2 regions of the Calidifontibacter indicus genome follow, and region 2 is predicted to be linked to the other one. Evidence: riboswitches for the same ligand, from Rfam matches in the RefSeq annotation. Region 2 holds a riboswitch; the other holds the start of a gene.

Region 1 (15,789 bases), 1.6 Mb from region 2:
ATCGGTGAGGCCAACCGGCGTGGCGTGCAGATCTGCGTGGTGATCGGCGGCGGCAACTTCTTCCGCGGCGCCGAACTGCAGCAGCGCGGCATGGACCGTGTGCGTGCCGACTACATGGGCATGCTCGGCATCGTCATGAACTGCCTCGCCCTGCAGGACTTCCTGGAGAAGGAAGGCATCGAGACCCGAGTGCAGACCGCGATCACGATGGGTCAGGTCGCCGAGCCGTACATCCCGCGGCGTGCGATCCGACACATGGAGAAGGGACGCGTCGTCATCTTCGGCGCCGGCATGGGCATGCCGTTCTTCTCCACCGACACCGTCGCGGTCCAGCGCGCCCTGGAGAGCCGCTGCGACGCGGTCCTCATCGCCAAGAACGGTGTCGACGGCGTCATGACCGCCGACCCGAAGAAGGACCCGAGCGCCACGCTCATCGACGAGGTGAGCTACCAGGAGGCGATGGAGCGCGAACTGCGCGTCATCGACCAGACCGCGTTCGCCCTCGGCGCCGAGAACAAGCTGCCGATGGTCGTCTTCGGGATGGAAGGCGACGGCAATATCACCCGTGCGCTGCAAGGTGAGAGGATCGGGACGTTGGTCGTCCCGGCCTGACCGGACGCACCCACCGAGCCCCCATTACGTATTTGAAGGAGCATCACCCGCGATGAGTGTCGAAGAGAGCCTGTTCGAGGCCGAGGACAAGATGGAGAAGGCCGTCGAGGTGGCCAAGGAGGACTTCTCCGCGATCCGCACCGGTCGGGCCAACGCGGCGATGTTCAACAAGCTGACCGTCGACTACTACGGTGCGCCGACCCCGCTGCAGCAGCTCGCGTCGTTCCAGACGCCGGAGGCCCGCACCGTCCTCGTGCAGCCGTTCGACAAGTCGGCCATGGCCGCGATCGAGAAGGCGCTGCGCGAGTCCGACCTCGGGGTCAACCCGAGCAACGACGGCAACGTCATCCGCATCATCCTGCCGCAGCTGACCGAGGAGCGCCGCCGCGACTACATCAAGATCGCGCGCGACAAGGCCGAGCACGCCCGCGTCTCGGTGCGCAGCATCCGTCGCAAGGCCAAGGAAGAAATCGACCGCTTGGTCAAGGACGGCGACATCGGCGAGGACGAGGGCGCGCGCGGCGAGAAGGACCTCGAGTCGCTCACCAAGAAGCACGTCGACATCGTCGACGCGCTGCTCAAGGGCAAGGAAGCCGAACTGCTCGAGGTCTGAGCCGCCAGGTTCAGCGACCCGATCTCTGCACACGATGAGCGAACCCGTCGACACCGGTGCGCCGCAGCCCGATCCGGCTGCGGCGACCGCTGTCACCCCCGAGGCCACCCGTCGGTCGACCCGTGGGTCGACGCGTGCCGGTGGTGGGGCGCCGGCGACGGCGCCGCACAACCCGACCCCGCGCGCCGGTCGCAACCTCTATGCCGCGGTCGGCGTCGGCGTGTTCCTCGGCGCCGTCGTGCTCGCGTCGTTGTTCATCCGCAAGGAAGCCTTCGTGGTGGTCGCCACGGTTGCCGCGGTGGTGGCGACCTGGGAGTTGCTGCGTGCGATGGCCGAGGGCGACATCCACCCGCCGGTGGTGCCCACCTTCGTCGGCGCCGCCGTCATCCCCCCGGTGGCGTACGCGTTCGGTCCGGAGGCGCTCGCCAGCGCGGTGGCGCTGACCTTCGTCGCGATCCTGGTGTGGCGTTCGATCGGGTCGACCCGCGACGCGGCACGGGACATCGCCGGTGGCTTCTTCACCACGTTGTACGTGCCGAGTCTGGTGTCGTTCGCGATCCTGCTGGTGAGCCCCGACGACGGTCCCAGCCGGATCGTGGTGTTCATCCTCACGACCATCTGCTCCGACATCGGTGGCTACGCCGTCGGAGTGCTCTTCGGCAAGCACCCGATGGCACCCACGGTGTCTCCGAAGAAGTCCTGGGAGGGCTTCGCCGGGTCGGTGGTGTCGTGCGTGCTGGCCGGTTCGCTCGCCGTCCACTTCCTGCTCGACGGACGCTGGTGGGTCGGGGCGCTCATGGGGTGCTGTGTCGTGGTGGCCGCGACGATCGGCGACCTGTGCGAGTCGATGATCAAGCGCGACCTCGGCATCAAGGACATGAGCAACCTCATTCCCGGCCACGGCGGTCTGATGGACCGCCTCGACTCCCTGGTGATCGCCGCCCCGGTCACCTGGGCCATCCTGACCCCCTTCGTAGCGGTGCACTGAGACATGACTGAACTGCCCAACCCCACCACCCGCCGTCCCGTGCCGGGCCAGCTGACCTTCACCGCGCCGCGGCGCGGCAAGCCGCCGGCACACCTCGCCGACCTCGACGACGCCGGCCGCAAGGAAGCCGTCGAGAAGCTCGGCCACAAGGGCTTCCGGGCCAAGCAGTTGTCGACCCACTACTTCGAGCACCTCGTCACCGACCCCGAGCAGATGACCGACCTGCCGAAGGCGAGCCGCGAGGAACTCGTGCAGGCGATGCTGCCGCCGCTGTTGACGCCCATCAAGTCGCTGGTTGCCGACAACGGACGCACGATCAAGCAGGTGCACCGGTTGTTCGACGGCGCCCTCGTGGAGTCGGTGATCATGCGTTATCCCGGCCGCGTCACGATGTGCATCTCCAGCCAGGCGGGCTGTGGCATGAACTGCCCGTTCTGCGCCACCGGACAGGAAGGGCTCACCCGCAACCTGTCGACCGCCGAGATCGTCGAGCAGGTCGTCGCCGGTGCGCGGATGTTGCGCTCGGGCGAGCTCGCGGGCGGCGACGCCGATGACCGCGAGGCACCGCTGCGGGTGTCGAACGTCGTCTTCATGGGCATGGGTGAGGCCCTGGCCAACTACCGGCAGTCGGTCAACGCGATCCGCCGACTCACCGAGGCACCGCCGTCCGGGCTCGGGATGAGCGCCCGCGGCCTGACGATGTCGACGGTCGGTCTCGTGCCGGCGATCGACAAGCTGGCGGCCGAGGGCATCCCGGTCACGCTGGCGCTCAGCCTGCACGCGCCCGACGACGAACTGCGTGACGAGCTCGTGCCGATCAACAACCGGTGGAAGGTCGACGAGGCGCTCGACGCGGCGTACCGCTACTACAAGGCCACCGGACGCCGCGTGTCGATCGAGTACGCGCTCATCAAGGACATCAACGACCACTCCTGGCGGGCCGACCTGCTGGGGGAGAAGCTGGCCGCTCGCGGCAAGGGCTGGGTGCACGTCAACCCGATCCCGCTCAACCCGACGCCGGGGTCGAAGTGGACGGCGTCCCGCAAGGGCGTCGAGCAGCAGTTCGTCGAGCGTCTGCGCGCCCACGGCATCCCGACGACGGTGCGTGACACCCGCGGATCCGACATCGACGGTGCGTGCGGGCAGTTGGCGGCCTCGACCGCCTGAGTCGAGCTGAGTCGCTGCGCGGGGTTAGCGTTGGCGGCATGAGACCGCAAGAGCTTCTCCTCGAAGGCATCGCGCGCAGCCAGCAGGTTGCGCACTCCCTTGTCGACGCGTCGGACGCCGACACGCTCAACCGGCGTCCGAACGAGCAGGCCAACTCGATCACCTGGCTGGTCTGGCACCTTGCCCGGCAACAGGACGCGCAGATCGCGGCGCTGGCCGGCGCCGACCAGGTCTGGCTGGCCGACGGTTGGGCCGAGAAGTTCGGGCTCGATCTGCCGGCCGACTCCACCGGATACGGCCACACCGCCGACGACGTCGCGAAGGTGCGGGTCGACGACCCAGCCTTGTTGACCGGCTATCTGGACGCGGCCGTCGCGGCCACCGGCCGCTACCTCGCCTCCCTCGGCGACGACGACTGGGACGAGGTGATCGACGAATCGTGGGATCCGCCGGTGACCCGTGCGGTGCGGCTGGTGAGCATCGTCGACGACGCCGCCCAGCACGCCGGGCAGGCGGCCTACGTGCGCAGCCTGGTCGGCTGATCCGGGCTCGGGTCGGCGCCGTCCACCGGGGCGCCCGGTCGGTGCGCCGAGTTGCCTATCGGGTGGCACCGTCGAGCAGCACCGTGGCTGCCTCGTCGACCGTGTCGACGAGGTGGATCGACGCGCCGAGCGGTGACTTCGCGCCGAGTGCCTCGAGCGCGGCCCACACCGGCACCCGCACCGTCCACTGGTCGCGGCCGACCAGCACCAACGGCGGGCCGGGCTCGGTGGCGTAGTACAGCCGGGTCGCCACCTGGAAGATCTCCTGCACGGTGCCCGCGGCACCGGGCAGCACGGCGATTCCGGCGTTGCAGATTGCGAGCAGCACGTCCTCGCGCAGGGCGTTGCTGAAGTACTTCGCGATCGCCGAACCGAACAGGTTCGGCGGCTCGTGCCCGTAGAACCAGGTCGGCACACCGAGCGAGCGATGATCCGACACAGGCTGCACCCGCTCGCGCACCGCCCACGCAGCCTTCGCCCAGGCGTCGACGTCGTGGAAATCAGGCGCCTTCGCCAGATCGGTGAGGGCGCGTTGCAGGTCGGGTGAATCCCCAAGCAGCGCACCGAGATTCGCCGCCTCCATCGCGCCGGGACCGCCGCCGGTGGCCACGCTGAGCCCGGCGTTGGCGAGGTGGGCGCCGAGCCCGGCCGCCTCCGCGAAACCCGGCGTGCCGCGCCGTACGGCGTGCCCACCCATGACCCCGGCGACGCGGCGGCCCGCGACCCACTCGTGCAGTGCGTCGGAGATGCAGTCGTCGTGCACGGCTCGTTGCAGGGTGGCGTAGGCGTCGTGCTCACTGCGCGCGTCGCGGCTCCACCGGTAGGCGGACGCGTCGGGAGTCTGCGCGTACCCGCGGTCGTTCAGCCCCGCGTAGAGCTCGGTGTAGTCGTAGAGCTCGCTACGGAACGACGAGACCGGGGTGCTCGGATCGGAGATGAAGACCACCGCGCCGTGCTTGCGCATGTGGCGTTCGAGATCGGTGGTGAGGTTGCCACCGAGCACGACGACACCGTGGAAGTCCTTGTGGTCCAGCAGTTCCGACTCGCGGGCGGCCAGGTCGAGGTTCTGCAACCGCGCGTGGCGCAGTGCGTCGTCGGGGCCGTGCAACAGCCGGTCGAGGACGGCGAGGGATTCGACTTCGGGCGGGGTCACCCGGCCCATCCTGCTGCACGACGGCACTCGGTGGATGCGTGCGCCGCCGGCTGTCGGTGCCGGCTGTCGGTGCCGGCTGTCGGTGCCGGTTGTCGGTGCCGGTTGTCGGAGCCACCGCATAGCCTGCCGGCATGATCTCGACCGTTGCGATCGCCGGCTATCGCTCGTTCCGCGATGTCGCACTGCCGCTGTCGGGGCTGACGGTCGTGACCGGTGGCAACGGAGCCGGTAAGAGCTCGCTCTACCGCGCGCTGCGCCTGCTCGCCGACTGCGGCACCGGCGACGTCATCGGATCGCTGGCTCGCGAAGGTGGTCTGCAGTCGGCGCTGTGGGCCGGGCCGGCGACGCTCACCGCCGCGCGCCGCGGAGCTCCCGTGCAGGGCATCATGCGCGGCGGCAAGCCGATCAGTCTGCAATTGGGTTGTGCCACCGACGACTTCGGCTATCTCGTCGATCTCGGCATCCCGCAGGACTCCCAGTCGGTGTTCGCCCGCGACCCCGAGATCAAACGTGAGGCCGTGTTCACCGGCCCGGTGATGCGTCCGGCGACGACCTTGGTGCGGCGCAAACGCCGACTGGTCGAGCAGCGTGAGGGGCGGTCCTGGGCCGAGGTCGGGCAGCTACCCAGCCACCGTTCGATGCTCACCGAGTTCGCCGATCCGCACCGCTTCGTCGAACTCGCCGCGATGCGTCACGAGTTGCGCCGGTGGCGCTTCTACGACGGCTTCCGCACCGACGCCGACGCGCCGGCGCGTGCCCCGCAGGTGGCGACGCGCACGCCGGTGCTCTCCGGCGACGGCCACGATCTGGCGGCCACCGTCGCCACGACGCTCGAGGCGGGGTTCGCGGGGTTGCCCGAGGCGGTCGCCGACGCATTCGAGGGCAGCGAACTGCAACTCCAGGTCTACGACGACGGACGCCTGCAGATCGCGCTGCGCCAACCCGGCATGTTGCGTGCCCTGCGGGCCACCGAACTCTCCGACGGCACACTGCGATTCCTGCTCTGGGCCGCGGCGCTGACCTCGGTCGACCGGCCGACCCTCATGGTGCTCAACGAGCCGGAGACCTCTCTTCATCCCTCGCTCGTGCCCGCGCTCGGACGGCTGATCCGCGGCACGGTCGAGGCCACCCAGGTCGTGGTCGTGACCCACAGCGACGAGCTGATCCGGGCACTCGACCCCACCCCGTTCGAGCCTGACGAACCCATCGAGGAGCGCCTGCTCATCGAGCTCTACAAAGACCTCGGTGAGTCGCTGGTGCGCGGGTTCGGCTGGCTCAGCAAGCCGGCGTGGGAGTGGGGCAGCCGGTGAGCACGCGCCGAACCACCTCCGCCGGGTCGGCTGCCTGCATGATCGCCCGCACGAGCGCCACCCCGGCGATGCCGGTCGACATCAGGTCGGCCACGTCGTCGGGGGTGACGTCGCCGATCGCCACCACCGGAAGGCCGGTGGCCGCGACGATCGGCGGGTAGCCCGCGAGCCCGAGTGGCTCGCGGCCGGAGTCCTTGGTCGGCGTACGTCGAAACGGTCCCGCGCCTATGTAGTCGATGTGGTCGGCCTGGAGGTCCGCCCACCGTGCGAGCTCGACGGTGCCCGTGGTGAGCCCGACGACGGCGTCCGGCCCGAGCATGGCCCGGGCCGCGTCGGCGGGCAGGTCGTCGGTGCCCAGATGCACGCCGTGCACCGGGGCACCAGTGCGCGCCGCGGCGAACGCGACGTCGGCGCGGTCATCGACCAGCACCGTCGTCGCTGCGTTCGCCCGATGCACCTCGTCCGCGATCGTCACCACCAGAGCAAGCAGTGCGCGGGTGTCGAGCTGCTTCGCGCGCACCTGCACCACCCCGGCCCCAGCGGCCGCAGCGGCCGCAGCCACCTCGACGGTGCGTCGGTCGGTGCCCGAGGTCACCAGGTAACACCGCAGGTCGAGCAGACGTCTCGTCACCACTTCGCCTGCCGCGCAATCGTTGTCGCGTCGAGGGTGTGGAGGTTGTCGACGAGCGCCACCCGGAACGACCCGGGACCGTGCTCGGTCGCCGCTGCGTGTTCGGCGGCGACGGTCAGCCAGACGGTCGCGGTCAACGCCGCATCGAAGGGGTCGGCCACCGTGGAGCAGGCCGCCGTGAGCGCACCGAGCAGGCAACCCGTGCCGGTCACCCGGGTGAGCAGGGGCACCCCGTTGTGCACCCTGACCACGCGCGACCCATCCGTGATCACGTCGGGTTGGCCGGACACTGCGACCGTGCAACCGGCCTGTGCGGCCACGAGCTGCGCCGCCGACTCCACCTCCATCGAGCCCAACACGCTGTCCGGGCCGGTCGCCCCGCCGTCACCTCCGGCCAGGACGGACACCTCCGATGCGTTACCGCGCACGATCGTCGGTCGATGCCGGATCAGGTTGAGCGCCAGCGTGGTTCGCACCGGTGCCGGACCGACCGCCACCGGGTCGAGCACCCACGGCAGGTGCTTCTCGCGAGCCGTGGCGACGGTGGGCAGCACGGCTCGCGTGGCCTCGTCGGACAGCATGCCGAGGTTGACCAGCAATGCGTCGGTGCCCTGGACCAGGGCCGGCGCCTCCGCTAGCGTGGCGGTCATCAACGGCCGGGCGCCGGCAGCCAGCAGCCCGTCGGCCACCAACTGAGCCACCGCCGGCCCGACGATGCAGTGCACCAGCGGATCACGCCCGCGGGTCTTCTCGATCACCGCGGCGATGGTCTCAGGCTGCACCGACGACCTCCTTCGGCACGAGCGGCTCGGCGGGCTGCAGCGTCGTGGCCGGTGTACGGCGCGAGCCGCACCACGCGACCAGGACGCCCGCGAGCACCAGCAACGCGACCACCGCCGTCCGCCGACCGACCGCGTCCTGCACCTGGGGGAGATAGAACGGGTTCAGCGCGGGCAGCAGGATCGACAGGCTGTACGCGGTGCCGTAGCCGGTCGAGCGGATTCCCGCCGGAAATCCCTCCGCGAGGTAGGCGCCCACCGGTCCGTAGCCGCACACGGTAACTGCCTGCAAGGCAGTCGCTGCCAGCAGCGCCGACAGCAGTGATCCGGTTGCGTTGAGCGCCAACCAGATCGGCGGTGCGGCCAACGCGGCCAGCACGCCCCAACCCGCGAAGAAGCGGCGCCGGCCGGCGAGTGTCGACAGGTGTCCGGTGCAGGCCATGACGGCCGCCTGGCCCACAGCGGCGACCCCGGCGATGAGAGCGACCTGCGTGGGGTCGAACCCGGCTCCGCCGAGCCCGGCCGGCAGGGCCACGACGACGAGGTTCGTCATGATCCACAGCCCGCTCATCAGCCCGAAGAGTTGCCAGAACGTGCGCGCACTCGTACCGACGAGCAGGGCGCGCAGCCCGATCCGCTCGATGCCGGGCGCCTCACGGTCGGTGACCTGGCGCCGGTAGAAGGCGAGCATTCCGAGGGAGGCGATCGCACCGCCGAGGAATGCGATCCGCCAACCCCAAGCGGCGTACGCGTCGGGATCGATGCGCAGTGCTGCCCAGGTGAGCAGGGCGATGGTGGCCTGGGCGAGTGGCGCCATCGCCATGATCAGGCCGGAGACGAGGCCGCGTCGGCGCGCGGGCGACCACTCCATCGCCAACGGGATTGCGGCGGAATACTCGCCCGCGATGAACACACCTGCGACGAAACGCAGCGCGAGGATCCACCACATCGCCCCGGCCCCGACCACCGCGTACGGCGGCGTCGCCGCGATGCCGAGGCTGCACAGCGCCGTACCCGCGATGGCCCACCGCGTCGTGCGGGCGCGGCCGAACCGGTCGCTGATCCGCCCGAAAACCCAGCCGCCGACCGGGCGACCGAGAAGCATCGCCATGACGACGAGCGTCGCGCTGCCGGCCGCCGCGTGCGGTCCGGCGAGCCGGGGGAGCGCTGGTGCGAGTGCGACCAGCGGAAGGAAGATGTGCACCTGGTCCACGAAGTTGCCGACGATGCCTCCGCGCAGCGCGGCGAGGCGCTGCGGGCAAGCTTCGGGGGTCGTTGCGTGGCCGTTCCCGGCCGGGCTCACTGCGGCGGACGGACGTAGACGGATGCACCGAGTTCGACGAACTCCCGCGACTTCGCAGCCATCCCCTCGAGCAGGCCGGCGTGGTTGTCGCGGATGTCCTGACTGATCCGCATCGAGCAGAACTTCGGCCCGCACATCGAGCAGAAGTGCGCGGTCTTCGCGCCTTCGGCCGGAAGGGTCTCGTCGTGGAACGCGATCGCGGTGTCCGGGTCGAGTGAGAGCGCGAACTGGTCGTGCCACCGGAATTCGAAGCGCGCCTTCGACAGTGCGTCGTCGCGCGTGCGTGAGCCCGCGTGTCCCTTCGCGACGTCCGCCGCGTGGGCCGCGATCTTGTAGGTGATGACGCCGGTCTTCACGTCGTCGCGGTTCGGCAGTCCGAGGTGCTCCTTCGGCGTCACGTAGCAGAGCATCGCGGTGCCGTGCTGGGCGATCACGGCGGCGCCGATCGCCGACGTGATGTGGTCGTAGCCGGGTGCGATGTCGGTGACCAACGGTCCTAGCGTGTAGAACGGCGCGCCGTCGCACCAGTCCTGCTGCAGCTGAACGTTTTCCGGGACAAGATCGAGCGGCACGTGGCCCGGCCCCTCGACCATGACCTGCACGTCGTGGGTCCATGCGCGACGGGTGAGTTCGGCGAGGGTGCGCAACTCGGAGAGCTGGGCCTCGTCGTTGGCGTCGGCCACCGAGCCGGGGCGCAGACCGTCGCCCAGGCTGAACGCGATGTCGTACTGCGCGAAGATCTCGCACAGCTCGTCGAAGTGGGTGTAAAGGAACGATTCCTCGTGGTGCGCGAGACACCAACCGGCCATGATCGAACCGCCGCGGCTGACGATGCCCGTCACGCGCTGCGCGGTCAGCGGCACGTAGCGCAGCAGCACCCCGGCGTGGATCGTCATGTAGTCGACGCCCTGCTCGGCCTGCTCGATCACCGTGTCCCGAAAGACCTCCCAGCTGAGGTTCTCGGCGCGTCCGTCGACCTTTTCCAGCGCCTGGTAGATCGGCACCGTGCCGATCGGCACGGGCGAGTTGCGCACGATCCACTCCCGGGTGGTGTGGATGTCGTCGCCGGTCGACAGGTCCATCACCGTGTCGGCGCCCCACCGGGTCGCCCAACTGAGCTTGGCCACCTCTTCCTCGATCGAGGAGGTCACCGCGGAGTTGCCGATATTGGCGTTGACCTTGGTGAGGAACCGTCGGCCGATGATCATCGGCTCCGACTCGGGGTGGTTGACGTTCGCCGGGATGATCGCGCGCCCGGCGGCCACCTCGCGCAGCACGAGGTCGACGTCGACGTTCTCGCGGAGCGCGACGTAGCGCATCTCCGGGGTCACCCTGCCCTGGCGGGCGTAGTGCATCTGGGTGACCGTGCGGCCGTCCATGGCGCGCAACGGCTTTCGCTTCGCACCGCGCCATTCGTCGGACGCCGCCCCGCGCCGCACCGCCGACCGGCCGTCGTCGTGCAGCGTGCGTTCGCGCCCGCCGTACTCGACCACGTCGTCGCGGTCGGCGATCCAGTCGGCACGCAGCGCCGGCAGCCCGACGGACGGATCGCTGCCCGGACCCGCCGTGCGGTAGACGTGCACGTCGGCATTGGGTCCGTCGGGGGAGTCGTCGAGACTGATCGCAGTGACGGGCACGCGGATGTCGCCCTCGACGAGGTGGTGCAGATGATGCTTGGGATGGATCTCGGACATCGAGAAATCCTCACTTCCTTCGCCGGCATGACCCGGGCAGGTTCGGACGGTCCGAGTGGCATCAACTCGATCTCAGCCCTCTGCCGAGGGCTCCCGTGTGGGTGTGATCAACGTAACCCAGATCGGGGGAGCGTTCTACGGTGGGGTCATGCGACGTCCCCCGGCAGTGGTGACCGTGGCCGGCAGCGACCCCAGCGGCGGCGCCGGTCTGCAGGCCGACCTGAAGACCATCGGCGCACTCGGTGGATACGGAATGGCGGTGGTGACCGCGTTGACCGCGCAGAACACCCACGGTGTCGACGCCGTTCACGCTGTTCCTGCCGATTTCGTTGCAGCGCAGTTTGATTCACTGGTCACTGATGTTCGTATCGACGCTGTGAAGACCGGCATGCTTGCATCGGCCGCCGTCACGGACGTCGTCTGCGAGTTCGTGCGATCGGGCCTGTCGCGTGGAACGTGCGTGGTCGTCGACCCGGTGATGGTGTCGACCAGTGGGCATCGCCTCATGGCTCCGGACGCGTTGGACGCGATGCGGCGTCTGGTCGGCTGCGCGAGCATCGTGACGCCCAACCTGGCCGAGGCGGCCGCACTGCTCGGCGAGGCCGAGGCGGGTGACGAGCGGGCCATGGTGACGCAGGGGCGGCGGCTGCTCGACCTCGGCGTCGGGGCGGTGCTGATGAAGGGCGGCCATCTGGCGGGTGACCCGGTCGACGTCCTGATCAGCGCGGACACGGTGGAGCGGTTTGCGCAGCAGCGGGTCGCGACGCGCAACACGCACGGAACGGGGTGCGCGCTGTCGGCGGCGCTCGCCACCATGCATCCGCAATTGGGGTCGTGGTCGCAGGCCGTCGCGGCGGCGAAGACCTGGCTCACCGAGGCGTTGCGCCAGGCGGATCGGCTCGAGATCGGGGCGGGTGCGGGCCCGGTGCACCACCTGCACCGGTGGTGGTGAGGTCAGTGGCGCCGCCCGACCGCTCGGCGCACCCGCCTGGCCGGTCGGCGGGTTCGTCGACGACGTCATGGTGACCGGGGCCACAGCCGGGCCATAATCGCGCCATGAGTTCGTACGTGGAGCAGTACCGGCGCAGCATGTCCGGCCCGGAGGGGTTCTGGCTGGATGCCGCGGAGGCGGTCGATTGGTTCCGCAAGCCGAAGAAGGCGCTGGACGACCAGCAGCCGCCGTTCTACCGCTGGTACCCCGACGGGCAGCTCAACATCTGCTACAACGCGCTCGACCGGCACGTGATCAAGGGTGACGCCGACCGCACAGCGCTCATCTACGACAGCCCCGTCACAGACACCAAGCGCAGCTACTCCTACGCCGAACTGCTCGACCTCGTCGGTCGTGCCGCAGGAGTGCTGCGCGCACTCGGTGTCGAGCGCGGCGACCGTGTCGTGGTCTACCTGCCGATGGTGCCCGAAGCGATCGTCACGATGCTCGCGTGCGCTCGCATCGGAGCCGTGCATTCGGTGGTGTTCGGCGGCTTCGCACCGGCCGAACTCGCCACCCGCATCGACGATGCTCAACCGAAGGTGATCGTCACCGCCTCGTGCGGGGTCGAGCGTTCCCGCGTGGTGCCGTACAAGCCGATGGTCGACGATGCGATCGAGCGCGCGCAGCACAAGCCCGAGCGGGTGCTTCTCGTGCAGCGGCCGCAGCTCGAGGCCGAGATGGGCGAGCGCGACATCGACTGGGCGACGGCGATGAAGCCCGGCGCGGTCGAGCCGGCCGGCTGTGAGTCGATGCTCGCGACCGACCCGCTCTACGTGCTCTACACCTCCGGGACCACCGGTAAGCCCAAGGGCATCGTGCGCGACCACGGCGGCTACACGGTCGCGCTGCAGTGGTCGATGACCAACGTCTACGGCATGTCGCCTGGGGAGGTGTGGTTCACCGCGTCCGACGTCGGGTGGGTCGTCGGGCACTCCTACATCGTCTACGCGCCGCTGATCGCCGGGTGCACCACGGTGCTGTTCGAAGGCAAGCCCGTCGGCACGCCCGATGCCTCCACCTTCTGGCGGATCATCGCCGAGAACGACGTGAAGGCGTTGTTCACCGCGCCGACCGCCTTCCGTGCGATCAAGAAGGAAGACCCCGACGGCGCACTCGTGGCCGGGCACGATGTGTCGGGGTTCCGCACCCTGTTCATGGCCGGTGAGCGGCTCGACCCCGACACCTGGCAGTGGGCCACCGACAAGCTCGACGTGCCGGTCATCGACAACTGGTGGCAGACCGAGACCGGATGGCCGATCGCCTCCAACCTGGTGGGCCTCGAGCCGTTGCCGATCAAACCGGGTTCGGCCACCGTGCCGGTGCCGGGCTACGACGTGCAGATCCTCGACAGCCAGGGGCAGCAGGCGCCGGCCGGCACCGAGGGCGCCGTCTGCATCAAGCTGCCCTTGCCCCCGGGGACGCTCCCGACCTTGTGGCAGGACGATGCGCGGTACGAGTCGTCGTACCTGTCGGCCTACCCGGGCTACTACCTCACCGGCGACGGCGGCTACCTCGACGACGACGGCTACCTGTTCGTGCTCGGCCGCACTGACGACGTGCTCAACGTCGCCGGCCACCGGCTGTCGACCGGCGGCATCGAGGCAGCACTCGCCGGGCATCCCGCCGTCGCCGAATGCGCCGTGATCGGTGTGGCCGACCCGCTGAAGGGGCAGGTGCCCCGGGCGCTGGTCGTGCTCAAGGCCGGCGACCAGTGGGCCGACCTCGACGACGCAGCCCTGGAGCAGCTGCGCGGTGAACTCGGCAGGCGGGTGCGCGAGGAGGTGGGGCCGATTGCGACGCTGCAACAGGTCGACGTCGTCGCAGCGTTGCCGAAGACCCGTTCGGGCAAGATCCTGCGCAAGACGATGCGTCAGATGGCCGACGGTCAGGAGGCGCCGGTGCCCTCCACCATCGAGGACGCCACGGTGCTCGACGCGCTCGCGAGAATCCTCGGGCGAGAGGGCACTTCACAGGGCTAGTGTCACAAGGGTGAGTGACACTCCGTCCCCTTTCCCGGCCCGACTGCAAGCTTGACCCCGGCCGACGCCGCCGATGTCACCGACGAGCTCGTCACCACCGAGCACGTGCCGGTGACGCCGGACGGCGAGCTGCCCTACACCGCGCAGACCGGGCGGGTCGTGCTCTGGAAGGACGAGGTCAAGGACGACGTCTGGCAGGGGCGCGAACCCGTCGCGCAGCGCGGGTGTTGAAGGGGCGCAAGCCCTCGGGGTTCCACGGCTTCACCGCCGACCTCGAATCGGTCGCCGAGATCATCCGGCAGTGGGTGAGCGACCAAGGTCGTTGGCTCTCAACGAAATTCCTGATCGGGGAGTCGTACGGCACGACCCGTGCTGCCGGGCTCGCGCAGCTGCTGCAGGACGACGGCATGTACCTCAACGGGCTGATGCTGAACGGCGCAACGCCGTTCACCGCCGCGGAGGATTCGCTCGCGCACCTCGCCATCGCGCGGGAGCGCCATGACGACATTGAACACCACTACTACCCGGCGGGTCACATGATGCACGTGCACGAGCCGTCTCGGGTGCAACAGTCGGCCGACCTGCGTGACTTCGTGCGGCGCCGCTCGGGTGGGCCTGCCTGACCCGGTTCGTTCTGACCCGCTCGAGCGGGTCAGAACTCGACCGCGACGACCGCGCGCCGTTTCGACGGACGGTGCACGATCTCAAAACCGGCGTCGAGGTAGGTCGTGAGCCGGCCGGGATGCTCCTCGCCCCACGTCGCGTTGTCGTCGGTGCCTCGGTTGGGAGTTGGATGGGTGAACGGGAGATGCTCCTCCCGCTCCGGCAACCAGCTCCCGTACGCGCACCAATTCCTGTGCACCGTGCCCGCTCAGCCGACGGACGCGGCCAGCTCGGCCTCCGAGCGCGGGATTGCAGAATTCGTTGCCCTCGGGGTCGGCCAAGATGACCCATCCGCTGCCGGGGCCGCGGATGCCGCGGTGGTCGCCGACCTGCACAGCGCCGATGCCGAGCAGTCGCTCGACCTCCTCGTCGCGGGTGCCGGTGCGCGGACGCAGATCGAAGTGCAGACGGTTCTTCACAGTCTTGGATTCGGGCACCTCGATGAAGAGGATGTGGTGTCCCGAGTCTGGGTCGAGGATCATGCACTCCTCGTGGCCCGGCTCGTTGGGGTCGTCGCAGACGTCGACGTAGTCGAGCACCTTCTTCCAGAACTCGCTGAGTTCGTAGGCATTGCGACAGTCGACGGAGGTGTGTGAGACGAAGCAGCTCATGGCCGAAGCCCACCACCGGGGGTCTGCGTGGGACAACCGATTTACGTGGATCGAGGTGCCCACCCCGAGGTGTGATTTCCGGCCCTGCGCCGACGCGTCCGGCCGCTGCGGCGTGCGGTCGGCGTAGCGTGAGTCGGGTGATCGACCAACACACGGAGGTGGAGCGATGACCGACGAGAGCACCCCGAACACCGACGAGGAATCGGTCGACCAGGACGTGAAGCAGGCGGAGGAGGCCGCTGCGGGCCCGGCGGAGGAACGCGACCCCGGCAACGGCACGCCGGCGTCGACGGGCGAGGTCGAGTAGCCTCACCGCCACTCGACGGGCTGCTCCATTGCGCCGAAATCAGTGTGCCACAACGAATCCGCGAGTTCCAACGCGGCGGCGGCCCACGGCGTGAGGCGGGTGCCGGGCGTACATCGGTGGGGGGTGAAGCGCACGAGGCCGCCCATTGCGGCCGGACCGAGCTCGAGGCGGCCCACCGCCGCCCCCTCGTCGTCGCACGGCCGCAGCTCGTCAGGCGTGCCGGCAACGAGCACGGTCGTGGTCTCGGACGGCGACACCGACCCCGTCGACAGGTAGGCGGTGCCGAAGCGGTGGGCGTCGAGTTCGTCCAGCAGCCGTTGCTCCACGGCGTCGGCATCGAAGTCGAGGTGAACGCCGGAACGCACCGTCTGATCGAGCAGGTTCAGCGGCACGTCGACGCCCTTGTCGAGCGCGCTGATGCCGCCGGAGAACCGTGGGTTGAG
Region 2 (15,789 bases):
AGTCGCGGCGGGTGCTCGAGGCCGGTGCCGCGAAGGGTCTCGGCCTGCGGGTGCACGGCAACCAGCTCGGACCCGGCCCCGGCGTGCAGCTCGCGGTCGAGCTCGGCGCGGCGAGCGTCGATCACTGCACCTTCCTGTCCGACGACGACGTCGAGGCGGTGGCCGGGAGCGACACCGTGGCCACGGTGCTGCCGGGCGTGGAGTTCTCCACCCGCATGCCCTACCCGCGGGCGCGCGACCTCATCGACGCCGGAGCCACGGTGGCGCTGGCCAGCGACTGCAACCCGGGCACCTGCTACTCCAACTCGATCCCGTTCGTCATCGCACTCGCCGTCCGCGAAATGCGCCTGACTCCGGCCGAGGCGGTCTGGGCCGCGACCCGGGGCGCCGCGAAGTCGTTGCAGCGCAGCGATATCGGGGTCGTTCGCGTGGGCGCCCGGGCCGACCTCGCGGTGCTCGACGCGCCGAGCTACCTGCACCTGGCCTACCGCCCGGGGGTGCCGATCGCGTCGGCGCTCTGACCGACTGCACTGGTTGTCCACGAGCGCACTGGCCACAACCAGTGCAGTCGTGAACAAGTAGCCCCGGCTCAGCCCTTGCTGATTGAGTAGTGCACGGTCTTACCGTCCACTGAGGTGACCGTGGCCTTGAATTTCTGCGTGGTGCCGTCCACCTTCGCCTCGCAGTCGGTGGTCGCGCCCTTCTTGGCCTTGAGGTTGTCGTCGCACTTGACGTCCTTGATGTTGGTGCCGCTGCTGGAGATCCGCGACTCAATCTGCTTCTCGACGTCGGACTTCTTCACCGCAGCCTCGCTGCTGCAGGCGGTGACACCCCCGATGAGCAGGGCGCTGGTCAGTGCGGCGGCGGCGCCGCGACGGACTCGGCTGGTCATTGTCTGTTCCCTCCGGACGGATGCGTGGATTCCCATCGGCGATCCTACGCAGCCGTGGCCGGTCGGTGCGGTTCGGTGGCTCACCATTCGGCGAGCAGTCGCACCGGCTGTTCCACCGCGTCGGCGACGAACCGCAGGAACCCGCCGGCCGACCCGCCGTCGCACACGCGGTGGTCGAAGGTGAACCCGAGCTGGGTCACCTTTCGCACCGCCAACTGCCCGTCGACGACCCACGGACGGTCGATGATGCGTCCGACGCCGAGCATCGCCGCCTCGGGGTGGTTGAGGATCGGCGTCGACCCGTCGACCCCGAACACGCCGTAGTTGTTGAGCGTAAAGGTGCCGCCGGTGAGCTCCGCGGGTGAGAGCTCACCGGAGCGAGCCCGCGCGGTGAGGTCGGCCATCGCGTCCGTCAGTCGGCGGGCGGACATGGTGTGGGCGTCCTTGACGACCGGCACCACCAGACCGCGCGGTGACTGCGCGGCGAACCCGAGGTTGATGCCGCCGTGCCGCACGATCTCCTCGCCCTCGACCGACGCGTTGAGCTCGGGGAACGTGCGCAGACCGGCCACGCAGATGCGCCCGAGCAGGCCGAGCTGGCCGACACCGTGATCGCGCAGTTGGTCGCGCACGGTCATGAAGTCGGTGGCGTCGACATCGACCCACGTGGTGGCATCGGGGATCTCGCGGCGCGAGGTGGCGAGCTTGTCGGCAATGACCTTCCGGACGCCGGTGAGCGGGATGCGCTCGTCGGCGAGTGCCGGGGTGGTCGCTGCGGTGGTTGCCGCAGTGGTTGCGTCGGACGCAGGCGCCGTCGCAGCGGGCGCCGATCGGGCGATGGCCGCCTCGATGTCGCTGCGCCGCAGCACCGCGCCCGTCGCCGGTCGCAGGTGGTGCAGGTCGAGCCCGTGGTCTCGGGCGAGGCGCCGCACGATCGGTGAGATCACCTGCGGTGCAACGGCTTCGGCAACAGCCACTGGCGCCTCCACTGGCGCCTCCATCGGCGCTGCCATCGTGGGGACGGCTGGTCGACGGGAACCTCGTCGGCGGCGGGTTTGCTGGCCGTGTCCGGTGCCGTAGCCGATGAGCACGGCGCCCGAGCCTTCGTCGGCCGGCGCGCCGGAGTCGGCAGGCGCGCCGGAAATTGCCGGTGCACCGCTCGACACGGTGATCAGGGGTGCGCCGACCGCAACGGTGTCGCCGGGCGCACCGTGCCGGGTGGCGACGGTGCCGGCGTAGGGGATCGGCACCTCGACGGTGGCCTTGGCGGTTTCGACGACCACGACGTTCTGGTCGATGCTCACGTCGGCGCGGTCGTCGACCAGCCACTCGACGATCTCGGCCTCGGTCAGGCCCTCGCCGAGATCGGGAAGGTTGAAGATGCGTTCAGCCACAGCACACTGCCTTCGGGGTCCCCGCGACGTATCGGAGCGAGGAACGAGCGGAGAACTTCGTGGGACCAAGGGCGGGGAGGGTGAAGACAAACTCAGCCACGGGCGCCCTCGCTGAACGTCGTATCGGGCTGGTCGTCGAACTGCAGCCGGTCGATGGCGTCGAGGATGCGGTCGACGCCGGGCAGGTAGGTGTGCTCGAGCATCGGCGCCGGGTAGGGCGTCGGCAGGCCGCTCACCCGCAACACGGGTGCCTCGAGCGAGTGGAAGCAGCGCTCGGAGATGCGCGAGGCGAGCTCGCCGGCCACCCCGGCGAACCCCTGGGCCTCGCTCACGACCACGCAGCGTCCGGTGCGCCGCACCGATGCCAGCACGGTCTCGTCGTCGAGCGGCACGATGCTGCGCAGGTCGATCACCTCGACGTCCCAGCCCTCCTGCTCGGCCGCGTCGGCGGCCTTGAGCGCCAACGGAACCGACGGTCCGTAGCTGATGAGCGTGACCTCCTTGCCGGGGCGACGGACGGCCGCCCGGCCGACCGGCTCGACCGGGCTGGAGGTGTCGACCTCGGCCTTGCTCCAGTAGAGGGCCTTCGGCTCCATGAAGATCACCGGGTCGGGGTCGGCGATCGCCTCGCGCAGCATCCAGTAGGCGTCCTGCGGGGTGGCGGGCGTGTAGACCTTCAGGCCGGGCGTGTGGGCGTAGTAGCCCTCGCTGGAGTCGCAGTGGTGCTCCACTCCGCCGATGCCGCCGGCGTAGGGCACCCGGATGACCATCGGCAGCGTCACCTTGCCGCCGGTGCGGTTGTGCATCTTCGCGACGTGCGAGGCGATCTGCTCGAACGCCGGGTAGGCGAACGCGTCGAACTGCATCTCGACCACCGGCCGAAAACCGGTGTAGCAGAGCCCGATCGCAAAGCCGACGATGCCCGACTCGGCCAGCGGGGTGTCGAAGCAGCGGTCTTCGCCGAAGTCGCGGGTGAGGCCGTCGGTGACGCGGAAGACACCGCCGAGGGTGCCGACGTCTTCGCCGAAGACGAGCACGTCGTCGTCGGCGGTCATCGCATCGCGCAGTGCCTGGTTGATCGCCTTCGCGAAGGTGAGGGTGGTGGGGCCGGCCACCGCGGGCGCGGGAGCGTCGATCGTGGTCATCGGGTCACCTCTTCGGCTGCCTGCATCTCGGCATGCATCTCTGCCTCGACCATCGCGCGGGCCTCGGCGACCTGCGGTGTGGGCGACGCGAAAACGTTGTCGAACAACGACATCGGGTCGACCTCGGGGTCGGTGTTCATCCGATCGCGCAGGTCGGTGGCAAGCGCCTCGGCCTCCTGCCGCACGGCGTTCGCCTGGTCGTCGTTGAGCAGGCCGGACGCGCGCAGGTAGGCCTCCAGTCGGGCGATCGGGTCGCGTTCGAGCCACGCGGTCACCTCGTCGCCGGAGCGGTAGCGGCTCGCGTCGTCGGCGTTGGTGTGCGCGTCGAGGCGGTAGGTGTGCGCCTCGATGAGGAACGGTCCGCGGCCCGAGCGGCAGTGGTCGAGCGCCGCGTCCATCACGGCCATGACGGCGGCGGGGTCGTTGCCGTCGACCTGCTCGCAGGCCACGCCGTAGCCAATTGCCTTGTAGGCCAACGACGGTGCCTTGGTCTGCTTCGACAGCGGCACGCTGATCGCGTACTTGTTGTTCTGCACGAAGAAGATCGCCGGCGCGTCGAACACCGCGGCGAAGTTGAGCGCTTCGTGGAAGTCGCCCTCGCTGGTCGCGCCGTCGCCGATGAATCCGAGCGCGACGCAGTCTTCGCCGCGCCGCTTCAGGCCGTAGGCGGTGCCGGCGGCATGCACCAACTGAGTGGCCAGCGGTGTGCACTGGGCCGCGGTGCGCTGCGCCAACGGGTCGTAGCCGCAGTGCGCGCTGCCGCGCAGCAGGGCGAGCACCTCGGCCGGGTCGATGCCGCGGGTGACCAGGGCCATCGACTCGCGGTAGGTCGGAAACACCCAGTCGCGGGCGGTGAGGCTGCGGATCGCGCCCACCTGGCAGGCTTCCTGACCGCGCGAGGAGGGGTAGACGGCCAGCCGCCCCTGCTTGGTGAGCGCGGTCGCCTGCAGGTCGAACCGGCGTCCGAGCACCATGTGCCGCCAGACGTCCTGCAGTCGGTCGGCCGACGGCATCGCGTAGGGGCGACGGGTGCCCGATTGCTCGACCGGCGCACCCGTCGGATCGAGCAGTTGCACCGGGCGGGGCGAGGGCAGCAGCGCCTCGACCGACGTCTCATGGAGTGTGTCCCGCATCACACCATCGTCTTCCAGTCGTGGCGATTGGCTCAAGTTTGTCGCAGATTGGTGGACAATCGGTTCATGAATCCAGCGGCAGAGGGCAGATCGTCCAGGGGTGAGGTTGCCACGACTGGGTCGGCTGGACGTTCGGCAGCCGACCTCGACGCGGTCGACCGACGCATCCTCGCCGCCCTCGCCGAAGACTCCCGCATCTCGGTGCGCGCCCTCGCCGAGCGGCTGCACCTGAGCCGAGCCGGCGCGTACGCCCGCATCGAGCGGCTGCGCGAACGCGGGGTGATCACCGGGTTCACGATCTCGATCGACCCGGCGACCGCGGGCCTCACCACCACCGCCTATGTCGCGATCAACATCGAGCAGAACACCTGGCGGGCCGTGAGCGCGGCCCTGGCCGAGCTTGCGTACCTCGATCGGATCTCGCTCATGGGTTCGGAGTTCGACGTGCTGGTGCAGGTGCACGCCCCCGACAACGCCGCGTTGCGCACCCTCGTGCTCGAACGCATCCAGGCGATCCCGGGCGTCATCGGCACCCGCACCTGGCTGGTCTTCGACGAGATCCCCGGCCGCGGGCGCAGCTGGGCCGACTGAGCGACTTCCCCGCAGACGCCGGGCGGCCCCAGTGAAAGATTGCTGTTGTCAGGACAGCAGCGATCTTTCACTGGGGGCGGCTTGCGCGAAGGACGCTCCCGCCGATGCAGGAGCGCCCTTCGACCGGGCGGACGGCGTTCAGGCCTTGGCGGCCTTCGCCACCGCCTTCTCGCGCTCCTTGGCCACGACCTGCGGCGGGTGGCCGGCCGACTTGGTGTAGTAGTCGGCAGCCTTGCGCTCGGCGAGGGCACGCAGACCCTGCGCCACGGCGGCCGACACGAGCGTGAAGACCGCGATCTGCTTGGCGTTGTAGTTGGGGTCGTGCTTGCCGACCGGTGCCGGGTTGCCGGTGGCCGCCTGCCAGCCGGCCGTCGTCGCCTTCGACGCGACCTTCGTCGCCGCGACACCTGCGACGGCGGCGATCACCTTCCACACCACGGATCCCATTCGTTCCTCCTGTCAGCGGCCCCGATGGCCGGTCGTCATTTCTTCACCTCCGAGCCTGCCATGTTTTGCCGCGGGCGTGACCGTGTAGCGTCTGTGGTGGAAACGACAGGGGAGCGCACGGTGCGCTGAGAGTGCGGCAGAGGGCCGCAGACCCTCGAACCTGATCCGGTTAGTACCGGTGTAGGAAGTCGAGCCCCTCCTTGCATCCCGAGGAGGATCCGTTGTTCCGAACGTCCCGCACAGTTCTCGTCGCCGCCGTGGCCGGCGTGCTCTCCGTCTCGCTCGCGTCATGTTCGACGACCGGCGACTCCGGCTCCGACACCTCGTCCGCGAGCTCGTCCGGCAGCTCGGCCGGTGGGTCGAGCGCGCCGAAGCAGACCACCGTCCGACTGGTCACGCACGACTCGTTCGTCGCGCCCAAGGAACTGCTCGCCCAGTTCACCAAGGAGACCGGCTACCAGGTGCAGGTGCTCGCATCGGGTGACGCCGGCAAGCTGGCCAACTCGGTCGTGCTCGCCAAGGGCAACCCCACCGGCGACGTCGTCTTCGGTATCGACAACACCTTCGCCTCGCGTGTCGTGGACGCCGGCGCGCTCACGCCGTACACCTCGGCGAAGCTGCCACAGGGCGCCGACAAGTACGCGCTCACCGGTGAGGCGGCCAAATCGCTGACCCCGATCGACTTCGGCGACGTGTGCGTCAACGTCGACGACGCGTGGTTCGCCGCCCACAAGAAGGCGAAGCCCAACTCGCTCGACGACCTCACCAAGCCCGAGTACAAGGATCTCTTCGTCACCCCCGGCGCGGCCACCTCGTCGCCCGGCATGGCCTTCCTGCTGGCCACGATCGCGAAGTACGGCGACAACGGGTGGCAGGACTACTGGAAGAAGCTCAAGGCCAACGGGGTGAAGGTGACCAGCGGCTGGAGCGACGCGTGGAGCGTCGATTACACCGCCGGCGGTGGCAAGGGCAGCCGTCCGATCGTGTTGTCCTACAACACGTCTCCGGCCGACACCGTCAAGGACGGCAAGGCCACCACCTCGGCGATGACCGACTCGTGCTTCCGTCAGGTCGAGTACGCCGGCGTGCTGAAGGGCGCGAAGAACGAGCCCGGTGCGCAGGCGTTCATCGACTTCCTGCTCGGCAAGACCTTCCAGGCCTCGATGCCGGCCAACATGTACGTCTTCCCGGTCGACCCGGCGGTCGCGATCCCGGCGCAGTGGAAGGCGGCCGTCACCGTGCCGGACAAGACCCTCGAGGTCGACCCGGCCAAGATCACCGCCAATCGCGACAAGTGGCTGCGCGAGTGGCAGGACACCGTCTCCGGCTGACATGCGTCGACGCCCCGGGCGAACGCTCCTCCCGGCGCTCGCAGCACTGATCCCACTCGCCTTCCTGGCGGTGTTCTTCCTGCTGCCCGTGGCCGCGATGATCGCCCGGGGCCTCCACCCCGACGGCCGGTGGACCCTCGGCCCCGCGCTGGAGGTGCTGAGCCGCCCGCGCACCGGTCGGGTGCTGTGGTTCACGCTCTGGATCAGCACGCTCGGCACCGCGATCACCGTGCTGCTCGGGGTGCCGATCGCCTACGTGACCTACCGCCTCGCGCTGCCGCTCACCGGGCTGGTGCGCGGGCTGTTGGTGATGCCGTTCGTGCTTCCGACCGTGGTCGTCGGCATTGCCTTCCGCAGCCTGCTCGCGAAGTCCGGGCCGCTGGGGTTCCTCGGCTGGGACGGCTCCTGGCAGGCCATCCTCGCCGCGCTGGTCTTCTTCAACATCGCGGTCGTCGTGCGCACCGTCGGCGGACGTTGGCAGTCGCTCGACCCGCGCCAGGCCGAGGCCGCGGCCGCGCTCGGCGCGGGTCCCTGGACGGTGCTGCGCACGGTGACGCTGCCCGCGCTGCGTCCGGCGATCGTGTCGGCCGCGATGGTGGTCTTCCTGTTCTGCGCCGGGTCGTTCGGCGTGGTGCTGACACTCGGCGGCGTGCGCTACTCGACCGTCGAGACCGAGATCTACCTGCTCACCACCAACTTCCTCGACCTGCAGGCCGCGGCGGTGCTCAGCCTGTTGCAGGCCGCCGTCGTGATCACGCTGCTGCTCCTCACCGAGCGACTCACCGCCGGCAGCCCGAATCGCCTGCGTGGCAACGGCGCCCGTCAACGCGTCCGCCGCGCCGACCTGCCCCACCTGCTCATCACCACCGCCGCCTGCCTGTTCGTGCTCGCGCCGCTGGTCACGCTGGTGCTGCGCTCGCTGCAGGTCGGCGACGGGTGGGGCCTCGACCACTACCGGCGGCTCACCGAGGTGGGCTCGGTGCCGACCCTGCAGGTGACGGTCTGGCAGGCGCTGCTCACCTCGATCCGGGCGGCCGTCGACGCGACGCTCATCGCGGTGCTGCTCGGGCTGCTGGTCAGCTTCGTCATCACCCGGCGCGCCGACTCCGCCGGCGGACGGCGCGTACTGGCCGCGCTCGACGCCACCTTCATGCTGCCGCTGGGCATCTCCGCGGTCACCGTCGGCTTCGGCTTCCTCATCGCGCTCGACGAGCCCCCACTCGACCTGCGGTCGGCGCCGCTGCTGGTGCCGATCGCGCAGGCGCTGGTCGCCCTGCCGCTCGTCGTGCGGGTGGTGGCGCCCGCGTTGCGATCGGTCGACCCGCGGCAACGCGAGGCCGCGGCCGCTCTCGGCGCGGGGCCGTGGCGGGTGTTCTGGGACGTCGACCGCCGGGTGTTGCTGCGTCCGCTGCTGGCCGCGATCGGCTTCGCGTACGCGGTCGCTCTGGGGGAGTTCGGCGCCACGAGTTTCCTTGCGCGGCCGACGAATCCGACGCTGCCCGTCGTCATCTACCAACTCATCGGGCACCCCGGTGAGGACTACTTCGGGATGGCGCTGGCGGCGTCCGTCATCCTGGCGACGGTGACGGCCGTGATCATGACCGTGGTGGAGCGGCTGCGTGGTCGCTCGGGAGGTTGGTGAGATGACGCAAGGTCTGGTGGTCGACGACGTGACCGTGCGGTTCGGCGAGCAGGTCGCCGTCGACGCGGTCGATCTCGATCTCGCCGTCGGGCAGGTGTTGTCGGTGCTCGGCCCGTCGGGGTGCGGCAAGTCGACCCTGTTGCGGGTCATCGCGGGCCTGCAGACGGTGCAGTCGGGCACGGTGCGGTTCGCCGGCGCGGACGTCACCGCGGTGCCGACCCACAAGCGCGGGTTCGGCCTGATGTTCCAGGACGGCCAACTCTTCGACCACCTCGACGTGGCCGGCAACATCGCCTATCCGCTACGCCGGCAAGGAGTTTCGCGCGGCGACCGGGCGGCGCGGGTGGCCGAACTGCTCGATCTCGTCGGGCTCGGCGGCTATGCGAAGCGTCGGGTCAGCACGTTGTCCGGTGGCCAGCAGCAGCGCGTTGCGCTGGCGCGAGCCCTGGCGCCGCGTCCGCGGTTGTTGCTGCTCGACGAGCCGCTGTCGGCGCTCGACCGCGACCTGCGCGAGCGCCTCGCGGCCGATCTGCGGACGATTCTGGTGGCTACCGGCACCACCGCGCTGCTGGTCACGCACGACCACGACGAGGCGCTCACGGTCGCCGACCGCTTGGCGCTCATGGTGGCCGGCCGCATCGTCACCACCGGCCCGGCCGACAAGGTGTGGCACGCCCCGGTCGACCGCACCACCGCCCGCCTGCTGGGCTACCGCGACGAGGTCGACGCGGCGTCGTGGTCGGCGGCCGGCCTGCCACAGCTGGTGGGGGAAGGCTCGATCATGCTGCGCGACAACGCTTTCCGGGTCGATGCCGACGGGCCGCTCAGCGCGCAGGTGAAGGAGTCGGCAGTGCGCAGCAGCGGTGCTGCGTTGCGGGTGGACATGGAGGGCGTCGGCGTCGTGTCGGCCGTCGCCGACGACCCCGCAGGACTCGCCGTCGGGCAGCGGGTGCGGCTCGTGTTCAACCCGCACGCCTCGGCCCGGCTCCCCGTCGAGCAGAGCACCACGGCCGACCTCGGCGCATAGGATGGCCGCCGTGATCGTGCGATGAGGCCCCTGTTCGACATCCACTGCCACGGCGCGTTGGGCCACGAGTTCGGTGGCAGCGTCGAGGGCAATCGGATCGCGGCCGCCCACCACCGCGACGCGGGCACGACGACGATGTTGGCCAGCCTCGTCTCGGGGACCCCCGACATGATGGAACGCTCCGTGCGCTCGCTCGCACCGCTGGTGGCCGACGGCACCGTCGCCGGCATCCACCTGGAGGGCCCGTTCCTGTCGCACGAACGCCGCGGCGCCCACGACCCGGGCGTGCTGACCGACCCCGACCCGGCTCTGATCGACCGCCTCGTCGACGTCGCCGGCGCACCGGGAGTGTTGCGGCAGATGACTTTTGCGCCCGAACGTCCGGGTGCGCAGGTTCTGGTCGATGCCCTCGTCGCACACGACATCACCCCCGCGATCGGACACACCGATGCCGACGCCGCCACCGTGACCGCGACCATCGGCCACGTCGTGGAGCGCAGCGGCCGACCCGCACTGGTGACCCACCTGTTCAACGGAATGCCGCCGATGCACCACCGCGCCGGCGGCCCGGTCGCCGCGGCGCTCACGTCGGCGGCACGCGGTGAAGCGCTGGTCGAACTCATCGCCGACGGCGTGCACGTCCATGCCGAGGTGGTGCGGATGGTCTTCGAGACGGTCGGCCCGCAGGCCATCGTGCTGGTGTCGGACGCGATGTCGGCCACCGGTCTCGCCGATGGCCCCTACCGCATCGGCGAACTCGCGGTCGAGGTCATCGACAACGTCGCCCGGCTCACCGAGGGCGGCTCGATCGCCGGCAGCACCACCACGCTTTCCGGTTGCGTCGACTGGTGCATCGAGCAGGTCGGGCTCCCGGTCGACGACGTGTTCGAAGCGGCGAGCAGCACGCCGGCGCGAGCCGTGGGGGTCGACGCCGCCCCGTAGCCACAGTCGAGCGGGCCTTGTCGCACCACGCACGTACGATCGCGCCGTGGACTACGAGGAGATCGAGGCACTACGCGAGCGGCACGCCGCGTGGCGGTTGCTGCGAGCCGGCAACGCGAGCCTCGCGCTGTCGTTTCTCGGTGAATTCTTCGCCGACGGCAATCGTGGTGCCACCCCGGCCGGCGAGGTTGCCAGTGCGTTGGACGACCGCCTCTACGCCCTCAACGCCACCGTCGCCGCGGAGGGCGACGGCGTGCGTTTTCCCAAAGACCCGGTCTCCTACCTGGAAGACTGGTCCGCTCCCGCAGCTGGTTACCTGCGCCGCTTCTACCCGCCCGACGACGACGAGATCCATTACGAGGTGACGCCGGCGTTCGAGAAGGCCTACTCGTGGGTGACATCGCTGGGCCGCCGCGCATTCGTCGGCACCGAATCGCGTCTGCACACGGTCGTGGATCTCTTGCGGCAGATCGTGCACGGCACCGAGGCCGACCCGCAGGCGCGGCTCGCCGAGCTCCAGCGCCGCCGCGCCGAGATCGACGCCGAGATCGCCGATGTCGAAGCGGGACGGGTCGAGGTGCTCGACAGTGCTGGTGTGCGCGACCGGTACCAGCAGTTGGCCGCCACTGCGCGCGACCTGCTGGCCGACTTCCGCGAGGTCGAAGACAACTTCCGCCAGCTCGACCGGGCAGCTCGGGAGAAGATCGCGGCGTGGGACGGCTCCAAGGGCGAGTTGTTGGGGGAACTCATCGGCACCAGATCGCAGATCAGCGGTTCCGATCAGGGGCGCAGCTTTCAGGCGTTCTATGAGTTCCTGCTCTCTGCGCAGCGCCAGGAGGAACTCGGTGAGCTGCTGTCCAAGGTGTCCGCGCTCGACATTGCCGACGCCGACGCGCGCATCTCCGGCGTCCATCACGACTGGTCCGAAGCGGCCGAGCGCACCCAGCGCACGGTGCGGCGGCTCTCCGAGCAACTGCGCAGGTTTCTCGACGATCAGGTGTGGCTGGAGAACCGCAGGGTGCTCGACCTCGTCCGCTCGATCGAAGCGGCAGCCCTCGATGTGCGTGAGCGCCCGCCCGCGGTGGGCCTGGAGGTCACCGTGCCGGGCATCGACATCCTCCTGCCGTTCGAGCGCCCGTTGTACCAACCGCCCGTCGCCGTCGAGGTCGACTCTTCGGTCACCACCGCTACGGAAGATGTCGACCCGACCCTCTTGTTCGCGCAGACCTACGTCGACAGTGCGCGGCTGCTGGCCAACGTGCGTGACGAGATCCCGCCGCGTTCGTCGGCTCTGCTCGCCGATATCGTCGCGGCGCATCCGATCGAGCAAGGCATCGCCGAGATCGTCGGCTACCTGGCACTGCAGGATGATGAGGTGACGATCGAGATGGACCTTGCGCAGGAGACGACTCTTGTTTACCCCGACCCCGATGACTCGAGTGTCATGCGGCGAGTCCGGCTACCCCAGGTCACGGTGAGGCGTCGATGACCGACGAATACGACACCGGCGCCGCGATCATTCGGCTCATGCAAGGCGTTGTCTACAAGGAGTCCGACGAGTCGACCTGGCAGGCTCTCGGACGCTTCGGCCCCGCGGTGCGGGATCACTTCGCAACCATCGGCCTCGACGTGGTGATCGACGACAACGAGGGTTTCGCCTACCTCGTGTCGCGACCCGACCAGGAAGGCGAAGACCCGTTGCCGCGCCTGGTGCGTCGACGCGCACTGACCTACCAGGTCAGCCTGTTGCTGGTGCTGCTGCGCAAACGGCTCATCGAGTTCGAGACCAGCAGTTCCGACGCCCGACTGGTGCTGACCACCGACCAATTGGTCGACCTGCTGCGCGTGTTCGGCACCGAATCCACCAACGAGGCGCGGCTGGTCGACCAGGCCGAGACGACGATCCGCAAAGCCGCCGAGCTCGGATTCCTGCGGCCGTTACGCGGGCAGCGCGACCAATGGGAGGTGCGACGCATTCTCAAGGCGTACGTCGACGCGCAGACCATGTCCGATTTCGCCGGCAAGCTTCGCGAGTACGCAGGCAAACGTGACGACGATGAGTGACGCGCTCTTCTCCACGCTCGAACTCTCGTCGAGCGAGGGCGCCGGTTATCGCTTGCGCCAGCTCGAAGTACTCAACTGGGGCACCTTCGATCGACAGGTGTGGCGCCTGACACCCGGCGGCGAGACCTCCTTGCTGACCGGTGACATCGGCTCCGGCAAGTCGACGCTGGTCGACGGGCTGACCACGCTGCTCATGCCGGCGCATAAGGTGGCCTACAACAAGGCGGCCGGCGCCGAGTCGAAGGAACGCACGCTGCGTTCGTACGTCGAGGGCCATTACAAGTCGGAGCGGATCGAGAGCACCGGTCACACCCGGGCCAAGGGACTGCGCGAGGGCCGTCGCAGCTTTTCCGTGGTGTTGGCGGTCTTCACCAACGAGGGCTACGACGAGACTGTCACCCTGGCGCAGGTGTTTCAGCAGCGCGAGAGCAGTGGGCAGCCCTACCGCTTCTATGTGACCGCCACCAAGGCGCTGTCGATCGCTACCGATTTCACCGACTTCGGCTCTGACCTGCGCGATCTGCGCAAGCGCTTGCGGGCCGGCGGTGCGGACGTGTGGGACGACTTCCCCAAATACGCGACCGCCCTACGCCGGTTGCTCGGCATCCCGTCGGACCAGGCACTGGAGTTGTTCCACCAGACGGTGTCGATGAAGTCGGTCGGCAACCTCAACGACTTCGTGCGTGACCACATGCTCGAACCCAGCGACGCGAGCGCTCACCTGCGCGACATCATCGATCACTTCGGCGACCTGACCAAGGCCCATGACGCGGTGCGCCGCGCGCGGCTTCAGCTGGAAGCGCTCGAGCCGGTGGCCAATACGACTGCGCGGTACGACAAGACACAGGCTGATCGCGCCGAGCTGGAGCGTGAGCGCGATGCGGTGGGACTGTTCATGGCCCGACTGCGCTGCGACCTCCTCACTGTTGAGATCCAACGGCTCGATGCCGACGGTCAGCGGTTGTCGGGCGAACATGACGACGCGAAAGCCCAGCAGTCGAGCCTGGCTTCCGCACGCGAGGAATTGATCGAGGAACGTGCGCGGGCCGGAGGCGACCGGATCGGTGAGCTGGAGCGGCTCGCTCGAGAAGCGCGAGCCCAAGCAGAGACTCGACAGCGCTCCCGGGGGCAGTTCGACGGCGCCGTGGCCGAAGCGGGGCTCGACCCGATCAATTCGAGGGATGAATTTTCGCAGCTGACAACACTTCTGGCGCAGCGCCGACCAGAGTTGGCGACCCAGAAGCGTGAGCTCGATGCGGCCGTCGCCGACGCGATCAGCGCTGATCGGGAGATCACCGCACAGGCCGCCGCGGTGCGTGCCGAGCTCGACGACCTGCAGGGGCGCACCAGCAACCTGCCGACCGAGCAGTTCCAGCTGCGCGCTCAATTGTGCGCCGATCTCGGCCTCACCGAACACGACCTGCCCTACGCCGGGGAATTGCTCGACGTGCTCGAGGAGCACAGCGAGTGGCGCGGCGCCGCCGAACGAGTGCTGCGGGGCTTCGCACTTTCGCTGCTGGTGCCCACCGAGCACTACGACGACGTGACCCGTTGGGTCAACGGGCGCCGACTGACCTTCGCCGGACGCGGGAGACAGGCGCGGGGCGCACGGCTGGTGTACGAGCGGGTGCCAACCCGGCAGGTGCCGTTGCAGCGCCGCAGCGGCGAACAACTGTTGCTCGGTGATTGCCTGGAGATCCGGGAAGGGGCGTTCGAGGGCTACCTGCGTAACCAGTTGATCCGACGAGCTGATCACCTGTGTGCCTGGAGCCTGGAGGAGTTCCGCGCCGCCGATCGTGCGGTCACCCGGCAGGGGCAAGTGCGCTCGGGCGACCGGCATGAGAAAGACGACCGGCACCGGGTCGACGACCCGCGTCGATGGGTGCTCGGTTGGGCCAACGAGCGCAAGATTGCGGCGCTGCGCGGTGACCTGGAGCAGTTGGAGGGTCGTCACGTCGAGCTGGAAGCCGAGCTTGCAAGGCTGACGGCGCAGCGCGACGAGATCCAGGTGCGGCAGGAGGCCTTCTCGCGGCTTGGTTCCTTCGTGTCGTGGGCCGATCTGGACGTTGCCGAGGCGGTCGCGCGAGCCGAGGAGTTCGACGCCGAACGCGCGCGGCTGGAGTCGGGCTCCTCACGGTTGTCGGAGATCACCCGCGCGCTCACCCGCAACCAGGAGCAGGCGCAGGAGGTGAGCACGCAACTGGAGCAGCTGACCGGCCGGTTGGCTACGATCGCCAGCCAGAAGCAGCAGGCGCAGCAGGCGCTCGATGCCGCGGGCGCCTTCATTTCGGGCCACAGCGCCGACGTGATCGCCGCTGCCGAGGTGAGCTTTGCCTTGTTGGACAAGCGGATTGCGTCCGCCCGTCCGCGCACCGCGGCCGAGTGCGACACTGCCGAGCGACTGCTGGCCGAAGACCTGTACAAGCGGATCGACCGGCTGACCCGTGAACTCGGTGGGCTCGGTCAGAGCTTGGGCCAGTACATGAACGACGTGCTCGGCAGCTGGCCCGAGCTGAGAGCCGACCTCGACGCGAGCGTCGACGCGCGTGCCGATTTCGTCACATACCGCGACCAGGTCGCCACCGACGACCTGCCGCGCTTCGAGAACGACTTCAAGGATCAGCTCAACATGAAGGCGATCCAGGAACTTGCCGGATTCAACAACTGGCTGGGCCGTCAGGCTGACGACATCGACAAGCGCGTCAGCCGAATCAACGAAGCGCTCGGCGCGGTGCCCTACAACCCGGGGCGCTACATCCGGCTGGAGAAGGCTGCGACCGACAACCACGACGTTGCACTCTTCCGGGCCGATCTGCGCAACCTCACCAACGACAGCCTGTCGGTTGACGGCGACCAATACTCCGAGGAGCGGTTCCTGGAGGTGAAGCGGCTGATCGAACGCTTCCGCGGGCGAGACGGCCACACCGACTCCGACCGGGCATGGACCCGACGGGTCACCGACGTGCGCAACTGGTTCGTCTTCTCGGCGTCCGAGCGTGACAGTGACACCGACCAGGAGTGGGAGCACTACAGCGATTCCGACGGAAAGTCGGGTGGGCAGAAGGAGAAGCTCGCTTACACCATTCTCGCTGCGTCGCTGGCCTACCAATTCGGATTGTCCTGGGGCGCAGACAAATCCAAGGACTTCAGGTTCGCGGTCATCGATGAGGCATTCGGTCGC

Evidence for each region. Region 2 has a riboswitch for thiamine pyrophosphate ahead of DFJ65_RS00590 (thiamine ABC transporter substrate-binding protein). Riboswitches for the same ligand answer to the same signal wherever they lie in the genome.
Region 1: another riboswitch for thiamine pyrophosphate. It lies ahead of thiC (phosphomethylpyrimidine synthase ThiC); the one in region 2 lies ahead of DFJ65_RS00590 (thiamine ABC transporter substrate-binding protein).

What each region holds. Positions count from the first base shown of each region.
Region 1 covers NZ_QTUA01000001.1:1,759,120-1,774,908, forward strand. Annotated here, with positions in the region: gene pyrH (UMP kinase) at 1-612, shown strand, start outside; gene frr (ribosome recycling factor) at 665-1,225, shown strand; gene DFJ65_RS08395 (phosphatidate cytidylyltransferase) at 1,260-2,213, shown strand; gene rlmN (dual-specificity RNA methyltransferase RlmN) at 2,217-3,380, shown strand; gene DFJ65_RS08405 (mycothiol transferase) at 3,419-3,922, shown strand; gene DFJ65_RS08410 (LOG family protein) at 3,978-5,084, opposite strand; gene DFJ65_RS08415 (AAA family ATPase) at 5,207-6,385, shown strand; gene DFJ65_RS08420 (thiamine phosphate synthase) at 6,351-7,016, opposite strand; gene thiM (hydroxyethylthiazole kinase) at 7,013-7,798, opposite strand; gene DFJ65_RS08430 (MFS transporter) at 7,788-9,098, opposite strand; gene thiC (phosphomethylpyrimidine synthase ThiC) at 9,095-10,792, opposite strand; TPP riboswitch at 10,790-10,899, opposite strand; gene thiD (bifunctional hydroxymethylpyrimidine kinase/phosphomethylpyrimidine kinase) at 10,941-11,744, shown strand; gene DFJ65_RS08445 (acetate--CoA ligase) at 11,849-13,765, shown strand; gene DFJ65_RS08450 (hypothetical protein) at 13,817-13,996, shown strand; gene DFJ65_RS08455 (hypothetical protein) at 13,990-14,388, shown strand; gene DFJ65_RS18055 (hypothetical protein) at 14,418-14,594, opposite strand; partial or broken gene DFJ65_RS08460 (VOC family protein) at 14,740-15,039, opposite strand; gene DFJ65_RS17450 (hypothetical protein) at 15,206-15,346, shown strand; gene DFJ65_RS08465 (hypothetical protein) at 15,349-15,789, opposite strand, start outside.
Region 2 covers NZ_QTUA01000001.1:122,896-138,684, reverse strand. Annotated here, with positions in the region: gene hutI (imidazolonepropionase) at 1-521, shown strand, start outside; gene DFJ65_RS00620 (DUF4333 domain-containing protein) at 590-892, opposite strand; gene DFJ65_RS00615 (dihydrolipoamide acetyltransferase family protein) at 973-2,286, opposite strand; gene DFJ65_RS00610 (alpha-ketoacid dehydrogenase subunit beta) at 2,379-3,431, opposite strand; gene pdhA (pyruvate dehydrogenase (acetyl-transferring) E1 component subunit alpha) at 3,428-4,564, opposite strand; gene DFJ65_RS00600 (Lrp/AsnC family transcriptional regulator) at 4,631-5,155, shown strand; gene DFJ65_RS00595 (DUF4235 domain-containing protein) at 5,294-5,602, opposite strand; TPP riboswitch at 5,700-5,806, shown strand; gene DFJ65_RS00590 (thiamine ABC transporter substrate-binding protein) at 5,824-6,933, shown strand; gene DFJ65_RS00585 (ABC transporter permease) at 6,935-8,575, shown strand; gene DFJ65_RS00580 (ABC transporter ATP-binding protein) at 8,577-9,602, shown strand; gene DFJ65_RS00575 (N-acetylglucosamine-6-phosphate deacetylase) at 9,624-10,544, shown strand; gene DFJ65_RS00570 (DUF3375 domain-containing protein) at 10,591-12,033, shown strand; gene DFJ65_RS00565 (DUF4194 domain-containing protein) at 12,030-12,608, shown strand; gene DFJ65_RS00560 (ATP-binding protein) at 12,601-15,789, shown strand, end outside.